One region of the Bacillus sp. ISL-35 genome, then DNA from elsewhere that is predicted to be linked to it. Evidence: riboswitches for the same ligand, from Rfam matches in the RefSeq annotation. Region 1 holds a riboswitch; each other region holds the start of a gene.

The links. A riboswitch is a leader RNA that binds a small molecule or an ion and turns the genes downstream of it on or off. The one in region 1 is predicted to bind S-adenosylmethionine.
Region 2: it holds a riboswitch for S-adenosylmethionine, as region 1 does, so the genes downstream of both, J7E38_RS09080 (methionine ABC transporter ATP-binding protein) here and J7E38_RS13240 (methionine ABC transporter ATP-binding protein) in region 1, are expected to answer to the same signal.
Region 3: it holds a riboswitch for S-adenosylmethionine, as region 1 does, so the genes downstream of both, J7E38_RS12315 (trans-sulfuration enzyme family protein) here and J7E38_RS13240 (methionine ABC transporter ATP-binding protein) in region 1, are expected to answer to the same signal.

What each region holds. Positions count from the first base shown of each region.
Region 1 is NZ_JAGGQK010000008.1:60,202-64,577, forward strand. Features, by position in the region: gene J7E38_RS13225 (M20 family metallopeptidase) at 1-274, opposite strand, end outside; gene J7E38_RS13230 (MetQ/NlpA family ABC transporter substrate-binding protein) at 531-1,367, opposite strand; gene J7E38_RS13235 (methionine ABC transporter permease) at 1,384-2,034, opposite strand; gene J7E38_RS13240 (methionine ABC transporter ATP-binding protein) at 2,024-3,055, opposite strand; SAM riboswitch class I at 3,142-3,247, opposite strand; SAM riboswitch class I at 3,338-3,441, opposite strand; gene map (type I methionyl aminopeptidase) at 3,615-4,358, opposite strand.
Region 2 is NZ_JAGGQK010000004.1:623,700-628,075, reverse strand. Features, by position in the region: gene J7E38_RS09085 (methionine ABC transporter permease) at 1-515, opposite strand, end outside; gene J7E38_RS09080 (methionine ABC transporter ATP-binding protein) at 505-1,518, opposite strand; SAM riboswitch class I at 1,593-1,697, opposite strand; gene J7E38_RS09075 (chromate transporter) at 1,840-2,370, opposite strand; gene J7E38_RS09070 (chromate transporter) at 2,367-2,942, opposite strand; gene J7E38_RS09065 (methyl-accepting chemotaxis protein) at 3,303-4,376, opposite strand, start outside.
Region 3 is NZ_JAGGQK010000007.1:182,310-186,685, reverse strand. Features, by position in the region: gene J7E38_RS12330 (amidase family protein) at 1-60, shown strand, start outside; gene J7E38_RS24105 (hypothetical protein) at 85-219, shown strand; gene J7E38_RS12325 (YitT family protein) at 399-1,265, opposite strand; gene J7E38_RS23895 (CBS domain-containing protein) at 1,441-2,727, shown strand; SAM riboswitch class I at 2,816-2,917, shown strand; gene J7E38_RS12315 (trans-sulfuration enzyme family protein) at 2,986-4,128, shown strand; partial or broken gene J7E38_RS24470 (HAMP domain-containing protein) at 4,219-4,376, shown strand, end outside.

The sequences.
Region 1 (4,376 bases):
GCAGCGCATCATACTCTGCCAAAAATGCAATCGATGGTCCCGGTTTTTCAGCCCTTTGGCGAGCAACAAAAGAGGTCTCGTGTCCAGCAACCGCCTTTTCAACTTCAAATCCTTCATCCTCTAAAATCTTGATTAGCCGGGCTGAAGCAAAAAACTCCTCATTGCCGATTTCCGGGCGTGCGTGGATTTCATGGCTGGTCGTTAAGTAAAGGTCTTGGTTTAGTACCACATTTTCTGTAATGATATCTTTTAATGATTTTATTAATGTTGACATCATGATTCCTCCTTTAAACTTTCTTAAGAATAGTGAGCAACAGGGGAATCCCCCTTTAAAACCTTTGATCAGAACTTAAGTGTTCAAGCCTTCTGTGGATACCCAAGAGTGTTGGCTTCAGCAATTAAGGTTGTAGAACAGCCAAAGCTGCGCCCAGAAAAGGGATAACTTCAGCAATTACGGTCGCAGAATGACCAAAGCTGCGCCCGAAAAGGGAAGGCTCCTGCAATTACGGTCGCAGAAAGGTGATTTCTTTTTACCACCCAATCTCACTAAGCGGCACAAAGGTAGGAAGCGTATTTCCCTTGTATTCTTTCTCGATGAATTCTTTCGTGTCATCCTGCTGGTAAAGTTCAGCTAGTTTTTTCAAAGTTTCATTGTCTTTATCTTCTTCGCGGACAGCGATGATGTTGATGTATGGAGTGGCAGTAGCACTCTCAAGGAAGATCGCATCATCCTTTGGTGTAAGACCTGCATCGACTGCGATTCCGTTGTTAATGATTGATGCGGCTACATCTGGCAATACCCTTGGTGTCTGGCCAGCAACAAGCGGCACAAGTTCAATGTTCTTCGGATTTTCAACGATTTTATCGATTGAGCCAATGCCGTCAAAGCCTTCCTCCAGCTTGATCAGCCCTGCTTCCTGGAGTAGTAGAAGACCTCTTCCCATATTCGTCGCTTCATTTGCAAGAGCAATCTTTCCGCCTTCAGGAATGTCTTTCACGTCTTTGTATTTTTCGGAGTAGATACCCATTGGCGCGATCTGTGTGGTTGCGATTGGGACTAGGTCAAGATTGTGTTCTTTGATAAAAGCGTCAAAATAGGAAACGGTCTGGAATGAGTTTGCATCCAATTCACCTTCAGCAAGGGCAAGGTTTGGCTGGACATAATCTGAAAACGTGACGATTTCGACGTCAATTCCTTCTTTTTCTGCCTTTTTGGCAACAAAATCCCATACCCGGTGATCCGTTCCGCTGACACCAAGCTTCACTTTGACAGTTTCTCCGCCTTTCGCGGATGATGAAGAGCTGGAGCATGCGGTGCTGATCAATGCCAGACTAAGTACGATTAATGCTAGTAAAAGTTTTTTCATTTTGTTTTCCTCCTGGTTATCTTCTTCTGATTTTTTTAGCAGTTATATTTCCAAGGGATTGCAGTCCCTGAACCATGACAATTAAAATGCCAACGGTGATGAACATTGTCTGGGTATCAAAACGCTGGTATCCATAAGTAATCGCCAAATCCCCAAGGCCGCCGCCTCCGATGGCTCCAGCCATTGCCGATGCACCAATCAATCCGACTGTTGCAATCGTGAAAGCAAGAATAAGTGAACTCATTGCTTCTGGAAGAATGAACTTGAAGACAATCTGCCAGGGAGTGGCTCCCATTGCTTCGGCTGCTTCAATGACTCCCGGATCGACCTCCAGCAGGGAGTTCTCTACCAATCTGGCAATATACGGCCCTGCATAAAAGACAAGCGGGACGACTGCGGCAGCCGTACCAATCGATGTGCCGACAATCAGCCGGGTCAGCGGGATGATTGCGACCAGCAGGATAATGAATGGCACTGAGCGGAATACGTTGATGATACTGTTAAGTACGTTGAAAACAGGTGCGTTTTCAAGCAAATGGCCTTTTCTGGTCACGACCAGCGCAATTCCCAGCGGCACTCCAAGGACTGCCGAAAACAGCAGGGAGAACGCAACCATTTGCAGTGTTTCGACTAAAGCCTGTATGATTTGTTCTGAGTTAACTAGCATGTGCGGTCACTTCCTTTATGTTGACTTTTTGCTGATGTATAAAATTAAGTGCCCTCAAAATTTCTTTGTCACTTCCCTGGAACTCGACAATCAGGTTACCGAATGGAATTCCCTGCAGCTCGGTAATATTTCCGAACAGAACATTCACATGGATATCAAACTTCTTTGACAACTGTGACAACAGCGGTTCGCCAGCTGATTCACCAATGAAGTTAATCCGGAATACCTTTTGCAGCCCTGAATGTCCCTTAATGATTCTGTGGACGGAATCTGGAATATTGTCATTCATGATAGTGCTGACAAAATTCCTGGCTGTAACTGTTTTGGGAGCTGAAAAAACTTCAAATACTGAGCCTTCCTCAATGATTTTTCCTTCCTCGATGACAGCGACCCGGTCACAAATTTCCCTGATGACGGACATTTCGTGGGTAATGATCAAAATCGTGATGTTGTACTCCTTGTTGATTTTTTTCAAAAGCTGCAGAATTGAACTTGTTGTCTGCGGATCCAGCGCTGATGTCGCTTCATCGCAAAGCAGGATCTTAGGCTGGGTTGCCAGTGCCCGGGCAATGCCGATTCGCTGTTTTTGGCCGCCTGAAAGCTGGTCCGGATAATTGTCTGCTTTATCAGCGAGACCTACAAACTCGAGGAGCTGATAAACACGCTCTTTGATTTTCGCTTTTGGGAGCTTACCGAGAACGAGGGGCATCGCTACATTTTCAAAGACTGTCTTGGAGTTCAAGAGATTGAAATGCTGGAATACCATCCCGATATTCCTTTTAACCTCACGGACTTCTTTTGCTGAAAGAGAAGTCATGTCGCAGCCATTCACAATCACCCGTCCTGATGTCGGCCGTTCCAACAGATTCACACAGCGGATCAGTGAGCTTTTTCCAGCACCGCTAAAACCAATGACTCCAAATATTTCTCCTTCTTTGATTTCCAGGTCAATTCCATTCAGTGCCGCTACCTTATTCCCGCGGCTTTCATAAACTTTCTCCACTTGTTCAAACGTAATCAACTGTCTTCCTCCTTTGTAAATGCATAAAAAAACCTCTTCCCGGAAACAGGAAGAGGGCATGCCGCAATGATGCTGGACAAGGTCTCTTCTTATCTCCCAAGCTATTGCTTGCTGGATTTGGCACAGTCCTCAATATGTGAGTCCGCTGCCGAGGCTTCATAGGGCCAGTCCCTCCGCCTCTCTTGATAAGAAAGTATCGATATGAATTTGTAGGTGGGGATTTTTGGAAAAATAAAAAGTCCCCTTCAGAAAGAAGAGGACATGAATTAAAAAGTCGGCCTCTTCTTATCTTTCAAGCTGCTGCTTGCTGGATTTGGCACAGTCCTCCAAAGGAGTCCGCTGCCGAGGTGTCATAGGGCCAGTCCCTCAACCTCTCTTGATAAGAAGTAACGAATATTAAGTTATAAATCTTGTTTATTACTTTACTGCGTCGCAGAGAATGTGTCAATCATTTTGTTGGATTTTTTTTAGAAATACGAAAAATAGGAATTTAGTATCAATTGTGATGGATGCATAAAAAAATGAAACCCCTGCAGCAGCAAGGGTTTCAATTCGAAATCTATCTAGTAATAACAATCGGTCCATTTTTAGTAAGAATGATCGTATGCTCACATTGTGCGACAAAGCTATTTTCTGTAACATAAGTCCATTCATCATGTTCGTATTGGAAAACTTCTTCCTCACGTGTGGAGATGAATGGCTCAAAAGCGATGACCATTCCCTCTTTTAAGAGCTCATCATCCCATGGCTCATGATAGTTGTAGATGTGGTCAGGAGCTTCATGGATGGTCCGCCCGATTCCGTGTCCGGTAAGGTTTTTAATTACTTTTACTCCGTTCTTCCTCGCAGTCGCCATAACTGCCTTTCCAAGTCCGCTTTTCTTCGAACCTGGTTTCGCTTTTTTCAAGCCCGCTTCAAAAGCCTCAACAGCTGTTTCGCATATCTTCGTTAAAAGCGGGTCACCTTCACCAACGACAAAGGAAATCCCCGTATCGGCAAAATAGCCATTTTTTGATCCGGAAACATCGATATTAACGATATCGCCTTCTTTGATGACGCGGCTTCCCGGAATTCCGTGGGCGACTTCTTCATTCACACTGATGCATGTATACCCAGGGAAATTGTACTCGCCCTTTGGAGCAGAAATTGCTCCATGCTCCTCAAACATTGCACCCGCGACTTCATCAAGTTCCTTTGTGGTAATCCCAGGCACTGTCTTCTGTACCAATTCATCCCGAATCAAGCCGACAATCCTGCCAATTTCTTTTAATCCGTTAAAATCTTCTTCTGTTTTTGCAATCATGACTTATTTCCCTTCCAT
Region 2 (4,376 bases), on a different contig from region 1:
CCAACAATACCGGCCATTGCCGAGTATGCCACAAGGCTGATGATCGTGATGGTGACACCCTGGACGATTCCCGGCTTAGCCTCTGGAATCAGGACATCCTTGATGATCATCCACGGAGTAGCTCCGGTGGCCACCGCTGCTTCGATGACCCCTTTATCGATTTCGCGCAAGCTTTGCTCGACGATCCTCGCAAAGAACGGAATCGACGCAACTGATAATGAAACGGATGCGGCAGTCGGCCCGATTGTCGTGCCGGCGATTAAATTCGCCAGCGGCAGCAGGGCGATCAACAGGATGATGAACGGAACCGACCGGATCATATTGACGATGAAACCGGCAATATTTTTAAAAAGCTGGTTTTCCAGGAACAGGCCTTTATCGGTGACAAAAAGAAGAACCCCTGTCGGCAATCCAACAATGATCGAGACAAGGATGGAGATGCCGACCATATAGATTGTTTCAAAGAATGCCTTATTCAGTTCCGGCAGCAGTGCGACCAGATTATCAAGCAGCATCTTCAATCACCTCCAAATTTCTTGTCCTTGATGCGATATAGTCAATAGCCCGGTCGATTTCAACTGTCTCGCCCGACACTTCCATAATGAAAATCCCCAGTGGGATCTCCTGGATATACTCGATTTTTCCGTGGAGGATATTTCCCCTCACCTTGAATTTTTGGAATACATCCGAGATGACACCCTGCTCGGCAATCTCGCCCTGGAAATAAATCTTGATCAATTTGCCTTCCCGCACCTTCATCAGTCTTTCAGGCAATTCGAATTGAAGGATGGAGTTGACGAAATCCTTTGTCAGCAGTTCCTGTGGATTGGCAAAAATATCGTAGACATTTCCCTCTTCGATGATTTTTCCATCCTGCATCACGGCCATCCTATCACAAATCGTCTTGACCACTTCCATTTCATGCGTGATGAGTACGATTGTGATTCCTAACTCTCTATTAATCTTTTTAAGTAAAGATAAAATAGAGCGGGTCGTGCTTGGGTCAAGAGCGGAGGTTGCTTCATCGCATAGCAGGACGGATGGATTATTCGCCAGCGCCCTGGCTATGCCAACACGCTGTTTCTGGCCGCCGGACAACTGGGCAGGATATACGTCTTTCTTGTCGGAAAGGCCCACCATATGTAAAAGCTCTAGCACTCTCTCATTTATCTCTGTTTTCGGAGTGCCGGCAGCTTTTAGCGCAAAAGCGATATTCTCGCTGACTGTCTTTGCGCTTACAAGATGGAAATGCTGAAAAATCATCCCGATTTTCAAACGGGCTTTCCTTAGCTCACCCTTGCTCAAAGAGGTTAGCTCCACACCATCAATATAAATTTCTCCCGATGTCGGCTTCTCCAGGAGGTTAAGACATCTCAGCAAAGAACTCTTGCCTGCGCCGCTGTATCCGACAATCCCGTAAATTTCGCCCTTTTCTACTTTTAATGAAACATCGTCAACACCTGTCACCGATCCCTTTTTCGTTTCATATACTTTGATCAGGCTCTTCACTTCAATCATTTTTGCACCCCCGTTTTCACTCAATAAAAAAAGCCTCTTTCATTCAAAGAAAGAGGCATCGTAAATATCTATACGACTTATCTTTCAGAATGAAACCATTCTGCAGGAAGTGGCACCTTTCCATAAAGGAGGTTGCCGGACGTCATCGGGCCTAATCCCTCAGTCTCTCTTGATAAGTAACTTATTAAATTCATTTCGATAATTGAAATATTAAAACTCTCTGATATATTTGTCAACAAAGTTTTTTTGCATGGTTTCCATTGAAATCGTTTACATCGTTGGGGCTGTAAGAGAATTTAATTTCAAAAGAAAAACCCTTGTTTAAGATAAAACAAGGGCTCCATAAACGAGCGCACCGGCGATGACATAGGCCGGGTGCACCTTCAATTTTTCCATCAGGACGAAGCTGATTCCGCCTATCAGAATCGTTTGCGTTAAACCGACACCTTCATAGGAGGAAAAAAAGAAATCATAGGTCATGACTCCCAGAAGCACGGCAATGACTGGTCTGACTACCATAGTCAGTCTTTTGACACGAGGAGAATCCTTGAATTTCATCAGCAGCCCGAGCAGTCCAATCATTAAAATCAATGATGGTGCCACGGCTGCAAACACACCGACAATGGCGCCGAGGATTCCGCCTTCTGAATAGCCAATATACCCTGCCATCTTGGTCGCGATTGGTCCCGGAAGTGCATTGCCCATCGCCAGCACTTCACTGAATTCATTGACCGTCATCCAGTTGTATCGGTCGACGACTTCATTTTCAATCAACGGGATCGAGGCAGGACCTCCGCCATAGCCTAAAATACCAGGAATGAAAAAGGCCAAAAATATTTGAAAATAGATCATTTCTGCTCCCCTCCCATTTGTTTCTGTTCAGATGGTGAGGAGTCTTTTTTCAATAAAGCACCAAGCAGCAAGATGAAAATCAAAATGGCCGGATGCACGTTCAAGAATTGGAGCAGCACCAGGCTGCCAATCAGCGCAACGGCTGTCCAGGCCCAGCCGAGCTTAGATTTTCCAGACTTCTTGATGAAGTCCCAGGTCAGGACGGCGAGCATGACAGCAACAACCGGTACAACAGCATCAGCCATTCCTTTTACCCATGGCTGATCCTTGTAAGAGTTCAAAGTCGTAAGCAGGATAATCATCAGGAAAATCGTCGGAATCATCGTTGCGGCCAGGGCATTCAGCATGCCAAGGAAACCGCCGACTCGATAGCCGATATACCCAGCCATTTTCGTTGCGATCGGACCGGGGAGCGCATTCCCCAAAGCAAGAATGTCACCGAACTCATCAGAGTCCATCCATTTATATTTATCTACTACTTCCTTATGTACAAGCGGAATCGAGGACGGCCCGCCCCCATAGCCAAGGATTCCCACGCGAAAAAACGCCAGGAATAAATCTTTTTGCTTCAAAACTTCACCTTCTCTTTTGTTATTAGCTCTAAGCAGTCTCTTCCTATAATTCTTATTTCTTTTATTTAATTATAGACTCATATATTTGAAACTGCATGTCAAATTAAAGGAATTATATCGTCGTTGGGCCTCGTTTATCTTAATTTCCGCCATTTCGCGGGCATTGATTTACTCCACAACTCAATAATTTGGCGATTTCTTCATTTTTTCGATCACTTTTCGAATTATTTCGACCACATTTTGAATTATTTCGACCACTTTTTCAATTATTTCGACCAAGTATCGATTTTACGGTTAATTCATCGCTTTTCATCCCCACAAAAAAAGTACCACAGCTCCAGGCCATGATACTTTCAAAAATCATTTATTAAACTTAAAAATAGAAACAGATTCGTTCAATTCATTGGTCAGTTTCCTCAAGTCTGTTACCTTTTTCGAGAGGTTGCCGAATGCCGATAATTGTTCTGTTGTGGATGCTGAAATTTCTTCGCTTCCCGCTGCAGTTTCTTCGACGACAGCACTGATGGATTCAACATTGTGCAGGACCTTTGCTCCCAGCTCCTTGGAGGCTTCCATTCCTTTCACAAGCTGGGTGATTTTTTCCGAAATGCCGCTTACCCTTGCTTCTATATTTTCAAAAGCTGACATTGTCAGATTCATCGATTCCATTTGCTCATCAGCGATGACGCCGCCTTTGTTCACTGCTTCCCCAATTTCATCGAGTCCCATCTTCAACAGGTTGACCATATCGAAAATTTGCGTTGTTGCCAGATTTGACTCTTCGGCCAGCTTCCTGACCTCTGACGCCACGACCGCAAATCCTTTGCCAGCCTCTCCTGCTCTTGCTGCTTCGATTGCGGCATTCAATGCAAGCAGATTGGTCTGTGCTGAGATGGCTGAAACGGATTTCGCCATGTCTTCGATTTTTGCGGCATAACCAACAAACTTGCCTGTTGCTGCCTGGATGGAATAGGAGGCCTCTTTATTTTCTGTAATTAAAACCTTTTGCCCCTCAATGGCTTTCCTGCCTTCTCCAATCGCTTCGACTGCTTCCTGGCTATATGAAGAGGATTCCTGGCTGTAGTCCAAGTTCAGCATGATTTCCTTGTCCATTTCGTCAATCAGCTCGACGGATTGCTGCAGATCTTCCGAGACGGTTTGGGCACCTGCTGAAAGCTCATCCGTCGATACAGCAACCTGGTTCGAAATCTCGGTAAGCGCTACATTTTCCTGTTCGATTTCCTCTGCAAAATCTTCTACTTCTTTGCTGGTCCTATTCACCTTTTGCAGCAGGGATGTCAATTGTGCTGCCATCATGTCAAATGACTCATTCAAGGTTCCAAGCTCATCCTTATGCTTGTAGGGAACTTTTTCAATCATCAGGTTCCCTTTTGCAATTTCCTGTGCATTAATGGCAATCTGTTTCAGCGGTCT
Region 3 (4,376 bases), on a different contig from region 1:
GTCCGCCGCGCACCCGAACTTGGAATAAACGCCAACGAAAAAATCCATACTACACCTTGAATCCATTAAAAGGAGCGAGGAAGCATGGGTAAGCAAAAGCTAGGCAACGGAAACGCCCAGCGCAACAACAACAAGAAAAAAGGCAATAACACACCAGAAGAGCTTGTTGAATTCACAACCGGCCAGAAAGAGAAGAAATTCAATAATCCGATTGATTAACAAAAAAGCATGTGACGGTTTTAAAGTCACATGCTTTTTGATTTCCTGATAAATGTAAAATGTAGAGATTATCGGTTATTTCGTAGAGATTCTGCATTTAAGTGTAGAGAATAATGCAAATTCCGTAGAGAATAATCCGATTTCGTAGAGAATATGTGAGCTTTTGTGGAGATTCCCTATTAATGCCCGCTGCCCTTATCAAAATTACTCCCTGATACATCGGCCACATTCTCGATCGCGACGAGTGCGTTCGGATCGATATCATCTACAACCGAGCGCAGAGTAGACAATTCAATCCGGCTGACAATAATGTAAATAATTTTCTTCGGTTCGCTTGAAAAAACGCCCTGGCCCTGAATATAGGTCATGCCGCGTCCTAATTGCTTCAACAAGGCTTCGGCGATTTCTTCCGGGACATCGGAAATGATCGTTACTGATTTTAACTCTTCCATACCCTCGACAACGACGTCAATCATCTTGAATGCAATGAAATAAGTGATGATCGAGTACATGGCTGTTTCCCAGCTGAACACGAGCAGTGCAGCCAAAAGGAAAATGAACAAGTTCATGATCATGACGATCTGCCCAACGGACACGGTGCGTTTCTTGCTGACAAGGATCGCGATGATTTCGGTGCCATCAAGCGCTCCGCCAGCGCGGATGACGAGACCGACGCCTGTTCCAAGGATGACGGCACCGATGATGGTTGCCAAAAATAAATCATCTGTTACCCGGTCATAGTGGTGGAAATAAGCTGTCGCTCCGGATAAAATAATGACGCCGTACAGCGTCCGAAGGGTGAATTTCGTTCCCATCCTCTTATATCCGATATAAAGGAAAGGCAGATTGAACAGGATCAGGAAAATACTCATCGAGACGTTGGTCAATTCCGCTGCGATAATCGAAAGGCCGATTACACCTCCATCAAGGATGGCGTTGGGGACGAGGAACATATCAAGCCCGAATGCGGCGATGATCGCCCCAATCGTAATCGTCACCAGCTGTGTAACCTCTTTTATGACTCTTTTTTTCTTCGTTGCTGCCACTGAATATCAAACCCTTTTCTATAAAAATCTACTATCTAATTGCATTGTATGTACTATACTTATTGTATCAAACTTAAAAGTCATCTGGAAATTCTACATGATATATCCATGATTAGTAAAAGTACGTTTTGGGGTAATGAGTAGGGAAGTGATTCGAAACAACGGAGGGACCATTTTGGCTAACGAAACTCAGGTTAAACATAGATCCAACAAGCAACAGACCACATCGAAAAAAAGGAAAGATCAACACAACAGAAAAACGAATAAAAATCGCGGCAACAACTCATATCTTCGCACCAATCCAAGACCGGCAGTAGACGATAACCGCCTCAAGCGTGTCGATGAGAACGTTGACGATCTGCCGAAAAAAGATACCAGCAAAACAACAAAGCAGAATAGAAGCAAAGCAACAAACCAAGATCAAGGTAAAACATCAAAACAAAGAAGCAGCAAAATAACCACTAAAGATAACAGTAAAACAACAAAACAAAACAACAGCAAAGCAACTAATCAAGATAACGGTAAAACACTAAAACAAAACAACAGCAAAGCATCAAACCAAGATAACGATAAAACACCAAATCAAAACAACAGCAAAACAACAACCCAAGCTAACGCTAAATCAACGAATCAGAACAGCACAAAAGCCACAAACCAAAACAGCGACAAATCAAAAAAACAAAACAACGGCAATGAAAAACCGCAAAAAACTTCTGATCCTCAGGCCTCTTCTGAAAACCAGGGGGTAAAGCACAAAGAACAGTCCGGCAAGTTTGAGACGGCTTTTAACCGAATCCATAAAGCGCTGAAGGAAATGGTGAAGGGGACGGACAGCGATGCGTTTGTCGAGCTGCTGTACTCTGGCTATAAGAATCATTCATTGGTCCGCAAGTATAAAAGTGAGCTGCATCAGTTTGCCAAGCTGCGGAATGCGATTGTCCATGAGCGGGTGAATGCGGACTATTATATTGCTGAGCCGCATATTGAGGTGGTTGAGCGGATTGAGGAAATCGCGAAGGAGTTCGAGAAGCCGCAGACGGCGTTATCAATCGCGACCAGTCCGGTGTTTTACTATTATGAAGATGCTTATCTTAAAGATGTGCTTAAGGTCATCAACAAGTTTGATTTTACGAGATTCCCGGTATATGACAAGGAAGATAAATATGTAGCCCTGCTGACTTCGACGGAGATCATCCAGTGGATGGCGAAGCATTTTTCCGACAGTGTCGTTCATTTTGAAAATGTTCAGATCAAAGAATTGCTGACGAAGGGGAAAAATTATTTCGTCACGTTTGTGGATGAGGAAGCATCTTTATACCATATTGAGGAATTATTCGAGCGTTACCATACGAGGGGCAAGAAGCTCCAGGCGGTCATCATCACGGAAACGGGCGACCGCCACGGAAAGCCAATCGGTGTCATCACACCATGGGATTTGCTTGACAGTGATCCCGAGGACTGACTTCACAAATCTTTTGAAAATCGTTCATTGACGAGTTTACAGCGATATTGATATACTTCAGCTAATATTATTGATTTTAAATGAATAACTCTTATCCAGAGTGGCGGAGGGACAGGCCCTGCGAAGCCCGGCAACCTTCTTTCTATTAGAAAGGTGCTAATTCCTGAAGAACGATTTCTGAAGATAAGAGAGGCTGAGCAGTTGAAACCTCTCCTTATTTGGAGAGGTTTTTATATTTTATAAAAGCAGGTGGATGAAATGAACAACAGGTTTGAAACGGAAGTACTTCATTCAGTACATACGAAGCAGCAGGGAATTAAAAGCAAGGCGACGCCGATTTACCAGACTTCGGCTTTTACTTTTAAGGATCTTGATGAACTTGAGGGTTTTTATCAGGGTGAGGGGAATTATCTGTACTCCAGGGTTGGCAATCCGAATACGGATGAACTCGGACAAGCGGTAGCGGCTCTTGAGCATGCCGAGGATGGTGTGGCAGCTTCTTCAGGCTTGGCTGCAATTTTGGCAGGTGTCCTGGCAGTGGTGAAAAGCGGCGACCATATTGTGGCCGCGGATGATGTATATGGCGGAAGCTTCCATATGCTAAAAGCAGAGCTCGAGCGCTTCGGGATTGAAACGACATTCGTGCCGTTCTCGGATTTGGGCAATGTCACAAACGCCATCAAGCCTAATACGAAGCTTCTATACACAGAGTCGATCACAAATCCGCTGCTCCGCGTTGAAAAGCTGGATGAAGTCATCGCGCTGGCAAAGAAGAGGAACCTCGTTGTATTAGTTGATAATACGTTTGCGACTCCGCTCCATGTCCGTCCATATGAGCTCGGTGCTGATCTTGTGGTCCACAGTGCGACAAAATACATTGGCGGCCATAGCGATGTCACTTCCGGCGTCATCGCTGGCAGGAAAGAACTGATTACCGAAGCACGGGCGAGAATCGTCAACCTCGGGGCGAATCTGAGTCCGTTTGAAGCATGGCTGACATGCAGGGGCTTGAAGACGCTGGCTTTAAGGATGAAGGCTCAATCTGAGAATGCGAGATTGCTTGCTGATCGTCTGCGTGAAAATAAGCAAGTCGCAAAGGTTTATTATCCATTCGCAGAAGCTGAACATGGCTTTGGGGCCATGGTATCGATCGAGCTAGCGGGGCATGTGGATACAGACCAGTTTTTCAAATCGCTTGGCTGGGTAAAAATCGTTCCGACACTGGCAGGCGTTGAAACCACCGTTTCCCACCCGCTGAAAACCTCCCATCGCGCACTCCCTCCTGAGGCGCAGGCCGAACTTGGCATCACTTATCGCCTGGTAAGGATTTCGGTCGGAATCGAGCACGGAGAGGATATCGTTTCCCAGTTTGAAGCCGCCTTGGCAAAAGCTGTTGAGTAAGATGAAAAATTTTCCGGAAATGCCGATATTATTATAGAGAGATCATTCATCCCCAGTGTTCGCGCTGGGGATTTTACAGGAGAGGATAGTATGCGGGACCTTTCGTTAAAAACAAAGGTGTTTGCCTTTTTTGGCATGTTATTTTTTGTTTATGCCATTTCGACAATGTACAATTTTTATCTGCTGAATTCATTCAAAGGAGACTCTGATACGGCCGAACTGGTATCCAGGAGTATGTACTCGACAGC